3 regions of the Vagococcus sp. JNUCC 83 genome follow, and region 1 is predicted to be linked to each of the others. Evidence: predicted binding sites of a transcription regulator. Region 1 holds the regulator's gene; each other region holds the start of a gene.
The links. Region 1 encodes LexA, which represses DNA repair genes until DNA is damaged. Its sites were predicted from a motif close to CNAACANNTGTTNG; they were not measured.
Positions count from the first base shown of each region.

Region 2: ruvA (Holliday junction branch migration protein RuvA) is a predicted target of LexA. The motif match lies at 1,441-1,454, and genes of this name have one in related genera.
Region 3: xerS (tyrosine recombinase XerS) is a predicted target of LexA. The motif match lies at 1,712-1,725, and genes of this name have one in related genera.

Region 1 is NZ_CM132204.1:402,537-406,891, reverse strand. It holds gene tkt (transketolase) at 1-1,451, opposite strand, end outside; gene JNUCC83_RS01905 (DUF896 family protein) at 1,548-1,790, opposite strand; gene lexA (transcriptional repressor LexA) at 1,936-2,556, shown strand; gene JNUCC83_RS01895 (hypothetical protein) at 2,669-2,857, shown strand; gene JNUCC83_RS01890 (M42 family metallopeptidase) at 2,906-3,952, shown strand; gene JNUCC83_RS01885 (50S ribosomal protein L25/general stress protein Ctc) at 4,309-4,355, shown strand, end outside.
Region 2 is NZ_CM132204.1:1,647,570-1,651,924, reverse strand. It holds gene mutL (DNA mismatch repair endonuclease MutL) at 1-363, shown strand, start outside; gene JNUCC83_RS07990 (Maf family protein) at 373-930, shown strand; gene msrB (peptide-methionine (R)-S-oxide reductase MsrB) at 936-1,361, shown strand; gene ruvA (Holliday junction branch migration protein RuvA) at 1,473-2,090, shown strand; gene ruvB (Holliday junction branch migration DNA helicase RuvB) at 2,106-3,119, shown strand; gene queA (tRNA preQ1(34) S-adenosylmethionine ribosyltransferase-isomerase QueA) at 3,199-4,233, shown strand; gene tgt (tRNA guanosine(34) transglycosylase Tgt) at 4,251-4,355, shown strand, end outside.
Region 3 is NZ_CM132204.1:863,119-867,473, reverse strand. It holds gene pheA (prephenate dehydratase) at 1-372, shown strand, start outside; gene JNUCC83_RS04040 (ABC transporter ATP-binding protein) at 378-1,160, shown strand; gene xerS (tyrosine recombinase XerS) at 1,737-2,816, shown strand; gene JNUCC83_RS04030 (DUF998 domain-containing protein) at 2,913-4,103, shown strand; gene JNUCC83_RS04025 (bifunctional aspartate transaminase/aspartate 4-decarboxylase) at 4,192-4,355, opposite strand, start outside.

The DNA of each region.
Region 1 (4,355 bases):
CGTAAACTTGATAATTGTTCGATTGGCTCATGAGTCGGACCATCTTCACCAACAGCAATTGAGTCATGTGTTAACACAAATGTTACAGGTGTTTTTTGAATCGCTGATAGACGTAACGCTGGACGTAAGTAATCAACAAATACAAAGAATGTTCCACCATAAACACGGGTTCCACCATGTAATGCAATACCATTCATCGCAGCAGCCATACCAAACTCACGTACACCAAACCAAATATTACGGCCGTCATATTGTCCTGGTTCGAAATCTTTTTCTGCAGCTACCATTGTATTGTTTGATGATGATAAATCAGCAGAACCTCCCCAGAATGATGAGATTTCTTTTGATAATACTTGGATAGCTTCTTTGCTTGTTACACGACTTGCCGCACTTTCACCTACTTCATAAGTTGGTAGCACTGATTCTAAATCAACTGTGACCTCACCTTTAAAGGCTTCTTCAAATTGTTGTGCTAGTTCTGGATAAGCTTCTTTATAGTCAGCAAATAGTTTTTGCCATGCTGCTTCTGCTTCTTCACCTTTTTCTACCATATCAGTATGGAAACGTGTTGCCACTTCTTCTGGTACAGTAAATGCTGGGTAATCCCAACCATAAGATTTTTTAGCAAATGCCACACCTTCAGCTCCAAGTGGCGCACCATGTACTTTATTTGTTCCTTCGTTTTCTGCACCAAAACCAATAACAGTTTTAACTTCAATCATCGTTGGTTTTGTTGTTTCTTTTTGTGCGGCTTCGATTGCATTAGCAATTTCTTCTAAATCGTTACCATCTTTCACTAAAATATGTTGCCAACCTGATGCTTCCACTCGGCCTTTAACATCTTCAGTAAATGACTTATCTAATGGGCCATCTAAAGAAATATCATTTGAATCATATAAAACAATTAGTTTACCAAGTTTTAAATGTCCAGCTAAACTGATTGCTTCCTGTGAGACGCCTTCCATTAAGTCACCATCACCACATAAAGCATAAGTATAATGATCCACAATGTTAAATTTATCTTTGTTATATGTTGCAGCAAGATGTGCTTCTGCCATCGCAAACCCAACACTCATTGCAATCCCTTGGCCTAATGGACCTGTTGTTGCTTCAACGCCATCAGTATGATGAACTTCCGGATGTCCTGGTGTTAAACTATCCCATTGACGGAAATTTTTTAATTCTTCCATTGGTAAGTTATAACCTGATAAATGCAGCAAACTATAGAGCATAGCAGAACCATGTCCAGCAGATAAAACAAAACGGTCACGATCAACCCATTGTCTTGATGTTTTTGGATTTACTTTTAAAAATTTAGTCCAAAGAGTGTAAGCCATTGGAGCTGCCCCCATTGGTAAGCCTGGATGTCCTGAATTTGCTTGTTGAATCATGTCTAAACTAAGTGTACGAATTGCATTCACACCTAATTGATCAGTTTGATCAAATAACATATAACGCCCTCCTATTTAGGTTTTATTTACCTTTATTACATTTTACATCGAATATTTCTTTTTTACAAGCGTTTTTAAATAAAATAAACACCTAAATTATCTATCATGTAACCCTTTTTCTTTTTGAATTTGTTTTAACTTCTCTGGTGTAACGTCTGTTCCCTCTTCATCAACAACTTTCATGCCTTCTATATGATTTCTCATACCTTTTCGAAAACTATGTAAATACTCTTCTCTTAACAGTTGTTGTTCTTTTTTTTCAACATCAGTCAAACCCTCTGTTGTTTTTGCTTTTTTGGCTAGTTCATTTATTCTTGCTAATTTTTTTTCACTTAACATAAGTAAAAACCTCCTTAAAGTTCTAGTTAAATAGTATCTTAAAAGAAATAAAAAAACAATTATTACCAACGAAAAAGTACGAACATGCGTTTGATTTTAACGAAAATTTATGTTACACTCAAAAAAAAGGAAAAGAGGTATCAATATGTCAACTAAACGTTCTTCAAGACAAATAGACGTTTTAAAATATATTCACGAACAAGTTGAAGAAAAAGGGTATCCTCCAACTGTGAGAGAAATCGGTACAGCTGTCAATCTTTCCTCAACATCTACTGTCCATGGACACCTATCTCGTTTAGAAAAAAAAGGGTTAATTACACGAGACCCTACTAAACCTAGAGCAATCGAGCTTACATCAGAAGGGCTTAAGATGATTGGCGTTAATTCACCATTTATTCCAATGCTTGGAGTCGTCACTGCAGGTGAACCTATTCTTGCTGTTGAAGAAGCATCAGATTTCTTTCCATTACCGCCTGATTTAAAATACGAAGAAAACAGCCTATTTATGCTTACTATAAGAGGCGATAGTATGATTAATGCCGGCATATTTGATGGAGATCATGTTATTGTAAGAAAACAGTCCTCTGCTATCAATGGTGAAATTGTTATTGCCATGACTGACGAAAATGAAGCAACATGTAAAAGGTTTTTTAAAGAAAAAAATCATATTCGATTACAACCAGAAAATGACACTTTAGAGCCTATCATACTAAGCAATGTTTCGATATTAGGAAAAGTTGTCGGCCTTTATAGAAACCATATTTAATAAAGCATGATGTTATGCTTTATTTTTTTCTTTACAAAACGAACAGATGTTTGTATAATACATTTACAAAACACAGAACACATGTTCGTTTAAAAATTTAAGGAGTGATTTTATGTTTGCTATAAGAAGGTATGCTCTTATTTTAGTTGTATTAATAATTGGAATTGTACTAGGTAATTTGGGACTTGATGTTGCTTTAATTATTGTGACACCTTTAATCCTTTTATGGTTGATGCTTTGGGATGAAAAGAGTTATCGTCGTTCACAACAAAAAAATCACCATTTCTCTTATAAAAAATAATCATTGATTTTCAGTGTTGATTCATCTACCCTTAACTTAAAAGAAAGGATGATTAATTTGTCTAAATCAACCATTGAATTAACTAAACAACTAACCAATATTCCGTCTCCAACAGGAAATACATCTGATATTATTCAGTTTATTTCCAACGAGATGAAAGCTGTGGGTTACACACCTACTATTAATAATAAAGGAAGTCTGATTATTACTGTTGAGGGGGCGAATACGAACAAACAACGTTTTATTACAGCTCATATCGATACTTTAGGAGCGATGGTTCGTGCGATTAAACCCGATGGACGCCTTAAACTAGATTTAATTGGTGGCTTTAATTTTAATGCCATTGAGGGAGAGTATTGTACAGTACATACACAAAATAATAAAAATTATACTGGAACGATTCTCATGCATCAAACGAGTGTCCACGTATATAAAGACTCAGCCACTGCAAAAAGAGACCAACAAAATATGGAAGTCAGACTCGATGAAAAAACATTCTCTAAAGAAGATACTGAAAATCTCGGCATTCAAGTTGGGGATTTTATAAGCTTTGATCCTCGTACACTAATCACACCCTCCGGTTATATCAAATCTCGTCATTTAGATGATAAAGTAAGTGCTGCTATTTTGATGAATTTTTTAATTGATTTAAAAAAAGATGGAAAAAAATTACCTTATACAACTCACTTTTTCTTCTCAAACAATGAAGAAATTGGTTATGGTGGAAATTCTAATATCGATCCAAATGTTATCGAGTATGTTGCTGTTGATATGGGCTCTATGGGAGATGATCAACAAACAGATGAATATTCTGTTTCAATTTGCGTAAAAGATGCTAGTGGACCTTATCATTTAGGTTTAAGAAATCACTTTGTTTCCTTATGTCAAAAACACAAAATCCCTTATCAATTAGATATTTATCCCTATTATGGTAGTGATGCTTCTGCTGCTATGAGAGCTGGTGCTGATGTAAAACATGGCTTAATTGGCGCTGGTATTGAATCTAGCCATGCATACGAAAGAACGCATGAAGAATCCATTCAATCTACTGAACAATTAGTGAAAGAATACTTATTTAGCGAGCTATCTATTTAAAGAAAATATTCAAAACAAGTTATTATCTGATATTACAGCTATATTACTTGACCTTTTCTTCTTTTCATCGTATGGTTAGTTCATAAGCTTATATTATAGTGTGGTTTTTTACCATGATGAGCAGGCAATATATGGATTGCTTAAGTCCTTAGTCACCATATTTAACTTAGTAATTAATTATTAATTGTTAAGATTGCCTCAAAAGGTATAATATAGTCTTATCGTTCGTTATTGATAAGTTTAACACTCTTATCAATATCACTAGATAAATCGACAAGCTCATCACAACGATTATATCTACATGAACTAAATAACGAACTAACTAAGATGTTATATTCTAAAGGAGGAAATTATTTATGTCAGTAGTGTTAAAAGTAGAAGAAAGAGCAACTAGACCAAGATC
Region 2 (4,355 bases), 1.2 Mb from region 1:
GTATTTGAAGAAGTAGGAATTGAACTAGAGGACTTTGGACAGCAAAGTTTTATCATTCGTTCACACCCAGCATGGTACCCAGCCGGAAAAGAGGAAGCTACTATTCGTGAGATGATTGATATTTTTCTAGAAGAAGGGAAAGTAGATGTTAAATCGTTTCGTGAAGCAACAGCTATCATGATGAGTTGTAAACAATCTATTAAAGCCAATCATCATTTGGATGAAAGACAAACAAGAGCTTTGCTAGATGAATTAAAAACGTGTGAAAACCCATTTAATTGTCCACATGGTCGCCCTGTTTTGATTCACTTTACCAATCAAGACATGGAAAAATTATTCAAACGAATTCAAGAGCCCCATTAAGAAAGAAGGATGTATATGATATTAGCATCAGCATCACCTAGAAGAAAAGAATTATTATCGTTTGTCACGAGTCATTTTACGATTAGTCCAGCTGATATTGATGAAACAGTTAATGTAGGTGAAATGCCTAAAGAGTATGTTCGTCGTATGGCTCGAGAAAAAGCTAAAGAAATCGTTAAACTTTATCCTAATGAAACAGTGATTGGTTGTGATACAACGGTTGTGTTAGATAATGATATTATGGGAAAACCAATCGATGAAAAAGATGCTTATCGTATGTTAGAAAAGCTAAGTGGGAACACTCATCAAGTTATGACAGCTGTTTGTGTGATAACACCTGAAAAAACATATGAACAGGTTGAAATTGTTGATGTGTTATTTTATGATTTAGACTCTGAAGACATTACAGGATACATTAAAACTGGAGAGCCAATGGATAAAGCAGGTGCTTATGGCATTCAAGGCAGAGCCAGTGTCTTTGTAAAAGAAATTAAAGGAGATTATTTTTCTATCGTAGGTTTACCAGTAGGGTATCTAAATCAGTTATTTAAACAATTAGGAAGGTGAGACAGTTGGCAAATAAAGAAGAGTTAAAGCAAAAATTGACACCATTACAATATCAAGTCACACAAGAAAGTGGAACTGAGCGACCTTTTTCTAGTGAGTATGATCGGTTTGATAAAGAGGGCATCTATGTTGATATTGTAAGCGGCGAGCCATTATTTTCTTCAACAGATAAATACGACGCAGGATGTGGATGGCCGTCATTTACTAAGCCTATCGCAACATTACAAGAACTTGAAGATACAACACTTGCTAGAGTAAGAACAGAGGTAAGAAGTTCTAAAGCAGATTCTCATTTAGGGCACGTGTTTCCAGATGGCCCACAAGATAAAGGTGGGTTGAGATATTGTATTAATGGTGCGGCTTTACGCTTTGTACCAGTTGAAGAGTTAGAAAAAGAGGGATACAGTGAGTATCTGGCTCTTTTTAACTAATTAAAGCTTCCCATGTTTATGGGGGCTTTTTTAGTTAGGAAAGAATAGGATAAATGTGTGAGATATGGTACAATTTTAGGGAACATGCGTACGTGAAAGGAAGAAATAATAGTGTATGAATACATCAAAGGGGTAGTAACATTTACGAGCCCTTATTATATAGTCATTGAAACAAATGGCCTAGGTTATCAAATTGCTGTGGCGAACCCGTTTCGCTATTCAGCTCATTTAAATCAAGAAGTAACCGTTTATTTGCATCAAGTCATTCGTGATGATGCTCATTTACTTTATGGGTTTGCTACACTTGAGGAAAAACAATTATTTTTAAAATTAATTAGTGTTTCAGGAATTGGACCCAAAAGTGGGTTAGCTATCATGGCGTTAGACGATCATGCAGGATTAGTTCAAGCAATCGAAGCGCAAGACGCAACGTATCTAACGAAATTTCCAGGCGTCGGGAAAAAAACGGCGCAGCAGATGATTTTGGATTTACAAGGAAAATTAGATGATGTGGCCATCGAAGTACCCGAAACAAGTGCTATTTTAACACAAGAAGATTTATTTACAGTGGAGCCAACACAACAACTAGATGAAGCAATCGAAGCATTAAAAGCACTTGGTTATTCTGAAAGAGAAATTAAGAAAATTAAAAAAGAGCTTGAGAGTTATCAAGACAAGACAACGGATGAGTATTTACGTATTGGGTTGAAATTATTAATGAAAAAGTAAGGACTGATAAAGAAAATGTCAGAACAAGATGAAAGACTTGTCTCTTCTGAAACATTAGACACAGAAGAATTGGTAGAAAAATCACTTAGGCCAACTAGATTATCGCAATACATCGGCCAACAAAAAGTGAAAGAAGAGTTGACAATTTATATAAAGGCTGCAAAACAACGAAATGAAGCACTCGACCATGTCTTACTTTATGGACCACCTGGATTAGGTAAAACAACGATGGCGATGGTTATCGCTAATGAAATGGGCGTTAGTATTAAGACAACGAGTGGCCCGGCTATTGAAAAGCCAGGAGATTTGGTTGCAATACTAAATGAGTTAGAACCTGGTGATGTCTTATTTATCGATGAAATCCATCGTTTGCCACGAGTTGCTGAAGAACTGTTGTATTCAGCGATGGAAGATTTTTATGTGGATATTATGATTGGACAAGGCCCAACATCTCACCCTGTCCATTTTGAATTGCCTCCTTTTACATTAGTAGGGGCAACGACACGAGCAGGTATACTATCAGCTCCTTTAAGAGATCGTTTTGGGATAATTTGTCACATGGAATATTATAATGAAGAGGATTTGAAAGAGATTGTCATTCGTTCGTCAGATATTTTTGATGTGATAATTGAGGAAAGTGGTGCGTATGAAATTGCAAGACGTTCGCGTGGCACACCACGTATTGCTAATCGCTTGTTAAAACGGGTGAGAGACTTTGCACAAGTCACTGGTGAGGGAATCGTAACCAAAGCTATTTCTGATAATGCATTAAAAATGCTTCAAGTAGATGATAAGGGACTAGATTATGTCGATCAGAAATTACTTCGTGCGATGATTGAGTTATACAATGGTGGACCAGTTGGGTTAACGACCATTGCTGTAAATATCAGTGAAGAACGTGAAACAGTAGAAGACATGTATGAACCTTACCTTATCCAGAAAGGGTTCATCAAACGCACACAAAGAGGACGTATCGTAACAGAATATGCGTATCAACACTTAGGTTATCCTTACAATCAAGAAAGTTAGACTATCAGACTGTTTTTATTTGAGACTAAAAGTGTTAAAATACAACAGGAGAAGGAACAGAAAGGAAATAGGTGAGGATATGACATTAAAAACCTCTGACTTTGATTTTGATTTACCAGAAGAACTGATTGCACAAACGCCACTTGAAAATCGTGCATCATCAAAGTTATTAATATTAGATTCTAAAACAGGAGCAATTGAAGACACTCAATTTCCTGCGATTATAGATGAATTAAACGAAGGAGATGCTCTTGTTATGAATGATACAAGAGTTCTTCCTGCTAGACTTCACGGAGAAAAGCCTGATACAGGTGGACACCTAGAAGTGTTATTACTAACAAATACTACTGGAGATACATGGGAAACGTTAATTAAGCCAGCGAAACGTGCCAAAAAAGGAACGGTGATTTCGTTTGGTAATGGCGCTCTAAAAGCAGTCGTTGATGAGGAATTAGAACATGGCGGTCGAATGATTACCTTTTCTTATGATGGTGTGTTTTTAGAAATTTTGGAATCACTTGGAGAAATGCCATTGCCACCATATATCAAAGAAAGACTAAGTGATAATGACCGTTATCAAACGGTTTATGCCAAAGAAAATGGATCAGCTGCCGCTCCAACAGCCGGTTTACATTTCACACCTGATGTTTTGAAAAAAATAGAAGAAAAAGGTGTTAAGCTAGTCTATTTAACCCTTCACGTTGGACTTGGAACGTTTAGACCAGTCAGTGTCGATGATGTAGAAAATCATAAAATGCATAGTGAATTTTATCGTTTAACAAAAGAAGCAGCCGACACGTTGAATACTGTCAAAGAGCAAGGTGGAAAAGTTGTGGCAGTTGGGACAACGTCGATTAGAACACTTGAAACTATTGGGACAAAATTTGACGGCAAATTACAAGAAGATAACGGCTGGACTGATATTTTTATTAAGCCAGGCTATGAATTTAAGATAGTGGATGCATTTTTAACTAATTTCCATTTACCAATGTCAACATTGATTATGTTAGTTAGTGCGTTTGCAGGAAAAGAACATGTGCTTCATGCCTATGAACATGCTGTAAAAGAAAGATATCGCTTCTTTAGTTTTGGGGATGCGATGTTTGTTAAATAAAGAAAGAGAGAAAAGACATGACAGAACCAGCAATTAAATATCGATTGATTAAAAAAGAAAAACATACTGGTGCAAGATTAGGTGAGATTATTACCCCTCATGGAACCTTTCCAACACCAATG
Region 3 (4,355 bases), 460 kb from region 1:
GAGTATGGATTAGAAATACTCGCCTCAGATATTCAAGACAATCGATTTAATCAAACGCGTTTTTGGTTATTAGGAAAACAACCCTTTAAAAATGATGACCGAAAACCTGAAAAATTAACCTTATTTATCACATTGCCTAAAAATGCACCAGGAATCTTGCATAAAGTATTATCAGCTTTTGCATGGCGAGAAATTGATTTGAGCAAAATCGAATCACGTCCACTAAAAACAGAGTTAGGTGAATATTATTTTATTATTGACGTCGAGATTAGTGGTAATATTCCATTAATCGAGTATGCTTTAGAAGAAATTACCTTACTTGGTGCAACGTATCAGCATTTAGGATATTATCCTATTGATATAAAGGAGTGATATAAATGTTAATAAATTGTCAAAACGTGTCATTTATTAGAGAGAAGCACCCCATACTACAACACATAGACTGGCAAATGAGAAAAGATGAAAACTGGGCGATATTAGGACTTAATGGCTCTGGTAAAACCACTTTATTGAAGTTAATCACTGGTTACGACTGGCCATCAAGTGGACAGTTAACGATTTTAGGCGAAACATTTGGTAACACTTCCATTCCAGACTTAAAAAAGAAAATCGGATGGATCAGCTCAGATATAAAACAACGTATCAGACCATATGATGTTGCCGAGGATATTGTGCTAAGTGGAAAGTTTGCAAGTATCGGTATTTGGGAGAAAACCACAGCTGAAGATAAACAGTTAGCAAAAGATATACTAATTAACCTTGGTGGCACTTTGATTATTGGAAAGAAATTTGGTGTCTTGTCACAGGGTCAACAACAACTTGTGTTAATTGCTAGAGCATTGATGGCTCAACCAGAGTTATTGATTTTCGACGAACCATGTAATGGACTAGATTTATTTGCTAGGGAGTTTATTCTGTCTCAAATTAACCAACTAGCATCTAACAAGACGACTAAAGGATTAATTGTTGTAACTCATTATATTGAAGAAATACCAACCAGTGTGGATCACGTATTATTGCTTAAACAAGGTCAAATATTTGCACAAGGATTAAAATCAGATTTATTTAAACCAGATATCTTAACAGAATTTTATGATCACAGTGTGGATGTCATTAAACTAACTGATGAACAGTTTACTGTGATTCCTAAAAAGTTCTAAGGGCTAAATAAACCTTTAGAACTTTTTATTTAGTCAAAGAGAAAGAGAAAGAGAAGAGCTAACTATCTTACTGATAGATAAATTATTTTTAATTGGTTTACATAATATATATTAAACGAAGTTAATTTTTGATACATAATCATAGTTGATTAAAGGTATCTACAGCTCATGTCACTAAATTTCACTGATATATCTGATGATATTTATTTGAATAATTCATTTATCTTAGCATCTTACTACAGTTATGATCCAATACATTGTAACCAAATTGATTAACAAAATGAATCAATTAACTAAGCATCATTAATAATGACTAAAAATACTATCAAAATATATTGTTATTTATAATGAATGAAAAATATATTTAATTATCTAAATTATATATCTGACTTAGTTTATCTGTTATATACCAATACAACAAGAATGTGTTCTCTCTTATTTTTATGTTTCTTGAAAGTATTATCTTTCTTGAAACATAGACATATTTATATAAAAAACATCAATAAATTATATTTTATTGACATTATTATAAAATAAGCATATTATTAAAACAAACATATGTTTGGAGGTTATTTTATGTCACAGGAAAAATTAATTAATAGATTAGAACAAGAATTATCAACTCTTCCCTTTTTTGTAAAAGAATACATACAGAAAAAGCGGATTGTCCCCTATTCAATCACAACTCTATACGAGTACTCAAAAGAGTTTCGTCGTTTTTTTGAATGGCTTGCTAAAGAATCACGCATTGAAAGCTCCCCTGCTCAAATTTCTCTCTCTGAGCTAAGACAGCTATCTTACGAGGATGTTGAGTTATATAAAGGATTTCTTTTATCCTCTCCTCGCCTTGGGACAACATCTGATGGACAACTGAGAAGTTATGTCAGTATTCAACGATCCATTACTGCTTTAAAATCATTGTTTCATTTTTTATCACTACAAACATCAGATGAGCATGGCCAACCATATATAGCCATTAATATTATGGAAAAAGTGGATAATGTAAAAACTGGACGAACACTTCAAGATCGTTCACGATCGATTGAGAATAAATTATTCATTGGTGATGAATCACTTGAATTTATCTCTTTTATTGATGAAACGTATGAGAATTTACTGTCTAGTCACCAAGCAAAACATGCTTTTAGAAGAAATAAAATCAGAGATATTGCTATTATTTCCTTATTTTTAGGTACTGGTATTCGTTTATCAGAGCTAGTAAACATGAAAGTGTCAGACTTAGATGTGTTAAATATGGAAGCTACAGTGATTCGTAAAGGTGGATTTAAGGATACGACAATGATATCATCTGTGTTCATGCCATATATTGTGAGTTATCTCGAGCAACGCTCACAACTTTATCAGCCTAGCGAGACAGAAAAAAGCTTATTTTTATCCTATTATCGTGGTACGTCTCAACAAATTGATCAATCGACCGTTGAAAAACTTGTCGGAAAATACAGTGAAGCATTTAAAGTGAGAGTCACTCCGCATAAATTGCGTCATACAGTTGGTACACAACTTTATAAAAAAACGAATAGTCTACTGACAGTTTCGCATCAACTAGGTCAAACTGGAACAAGTGCGACTGCCATATATACCCATATTGTTGATGAAGAAAAACGAGAAGCTATCAATGATCTATGGACAACGTAAAGTCATTCACGTGGTTGAATGGCTTTTTAAATGTTTTTATGTCTACTTATTTGATATACTAATCCTTATGAAGGAATGATATAAAGGAGGCGTACTATGTCAAAAAAAACATATACAGTTGATTTACCTGCTTCTTTACTAGATGATGTTAAAGATGAAACTGGTACTATTCAGATAAAAAAAGAGGCGAATCGTCTGATTATCGAAAGGCCTACAACGATTAAAAACAATGAATCCATTTCACTAAAGTATTTTATCTACCCATCGATGATTGTTACAGTTCTATTTTTTTACTCGATTATAAAAAAAGGACTTACTCAAATTCCATTAACGGGCAATTTTTCTATTGCCAGTCATTTAATTACTTTAGGATTAATTAGTGGCATGGTATCTTTTACGTATTTTTTCATTAAAGGTAAAAAAAATCCAAAAAATCAATCCACACAGGATATTTATTGGCGAAATGTGCCGACGATTATTTTTTCATTTACCGTAGCACTTGCTTTACTATTATCAGCTTTCTTTTGGATGATGAGTAAATTATTTGTTGGCGCAACTTTAGATGTTTATACTGCCAGTGCTCTTTTTCTATTTTTTGCTTGTGTCATTAACTATTATATGATTTATTCAGCTAATATTTTCACTTCTTCAATGATTGTGTCTCTTTTGATTGCAGTTATTATTGGTGGCGTATTTTTTGCAATGCTAACCAATAGTCAGAGCAAATGGTGGCAATACAACTTTAGCTACTTAGGAACAAATGATGCTATGCGGAGTTGGCCATTTAATTTAACGTTGATCTTAGCTTCTTTATTAATGATTGCTTTAGTTGACTATTTGTTTGTCAATCTAAAAAATCATGACTTTACTGGTATAAATATTACCATTTTACGTGTTTTGATGACTGTCTTGTCCGTGTCTCTTGGTGGGGTTGGTTTCTTTCCAAATAATAAAGGAGTATGGCACCAAATGCACGACAGAGCAGCTAATTTATTGATTTTTCTCATAATTTTATTAATTATTGGTATTAAATGGCTCCTACCAAAAGTGACCAAAGAGTTTTTAGTCGTGTCCTATGCTATTGCTGTTTTTCTAGTTCTTGCTAATTTTTTATTTGAAACAGTGGGTTATTTATCATTAACTGTTTTTGAAATTATTGCGTTTGGTTTGGCGTTTAGTTGGATACTTCTTCTATTGCAACAAATCAATCGATTAACATCATATGAAGATAGCGTGACACGTATTCACCTAAATGACTTGAATAACAAGAGGCTGACCCAAAAGTAAGTTTTTAAATGAAAATCACTAAACTAACAAAACAGAAATCCCATGAAGTCAGTGTTTTAATAAACTGATTTCATGGGATTTTTCTATTTTAAGATTTTTGGGTCAGCCTCTTATCTTGTTTAAATGTTTGGTAGTAATCATTTAATAATTCCAACATTTGTTCACCAATCTTTTGATAATCATCTGTTGGTAAGTTTGCTTCAGAAACTCTTAAATCACCTGGATTAGCACCAAATCCAACCCCATCCATGA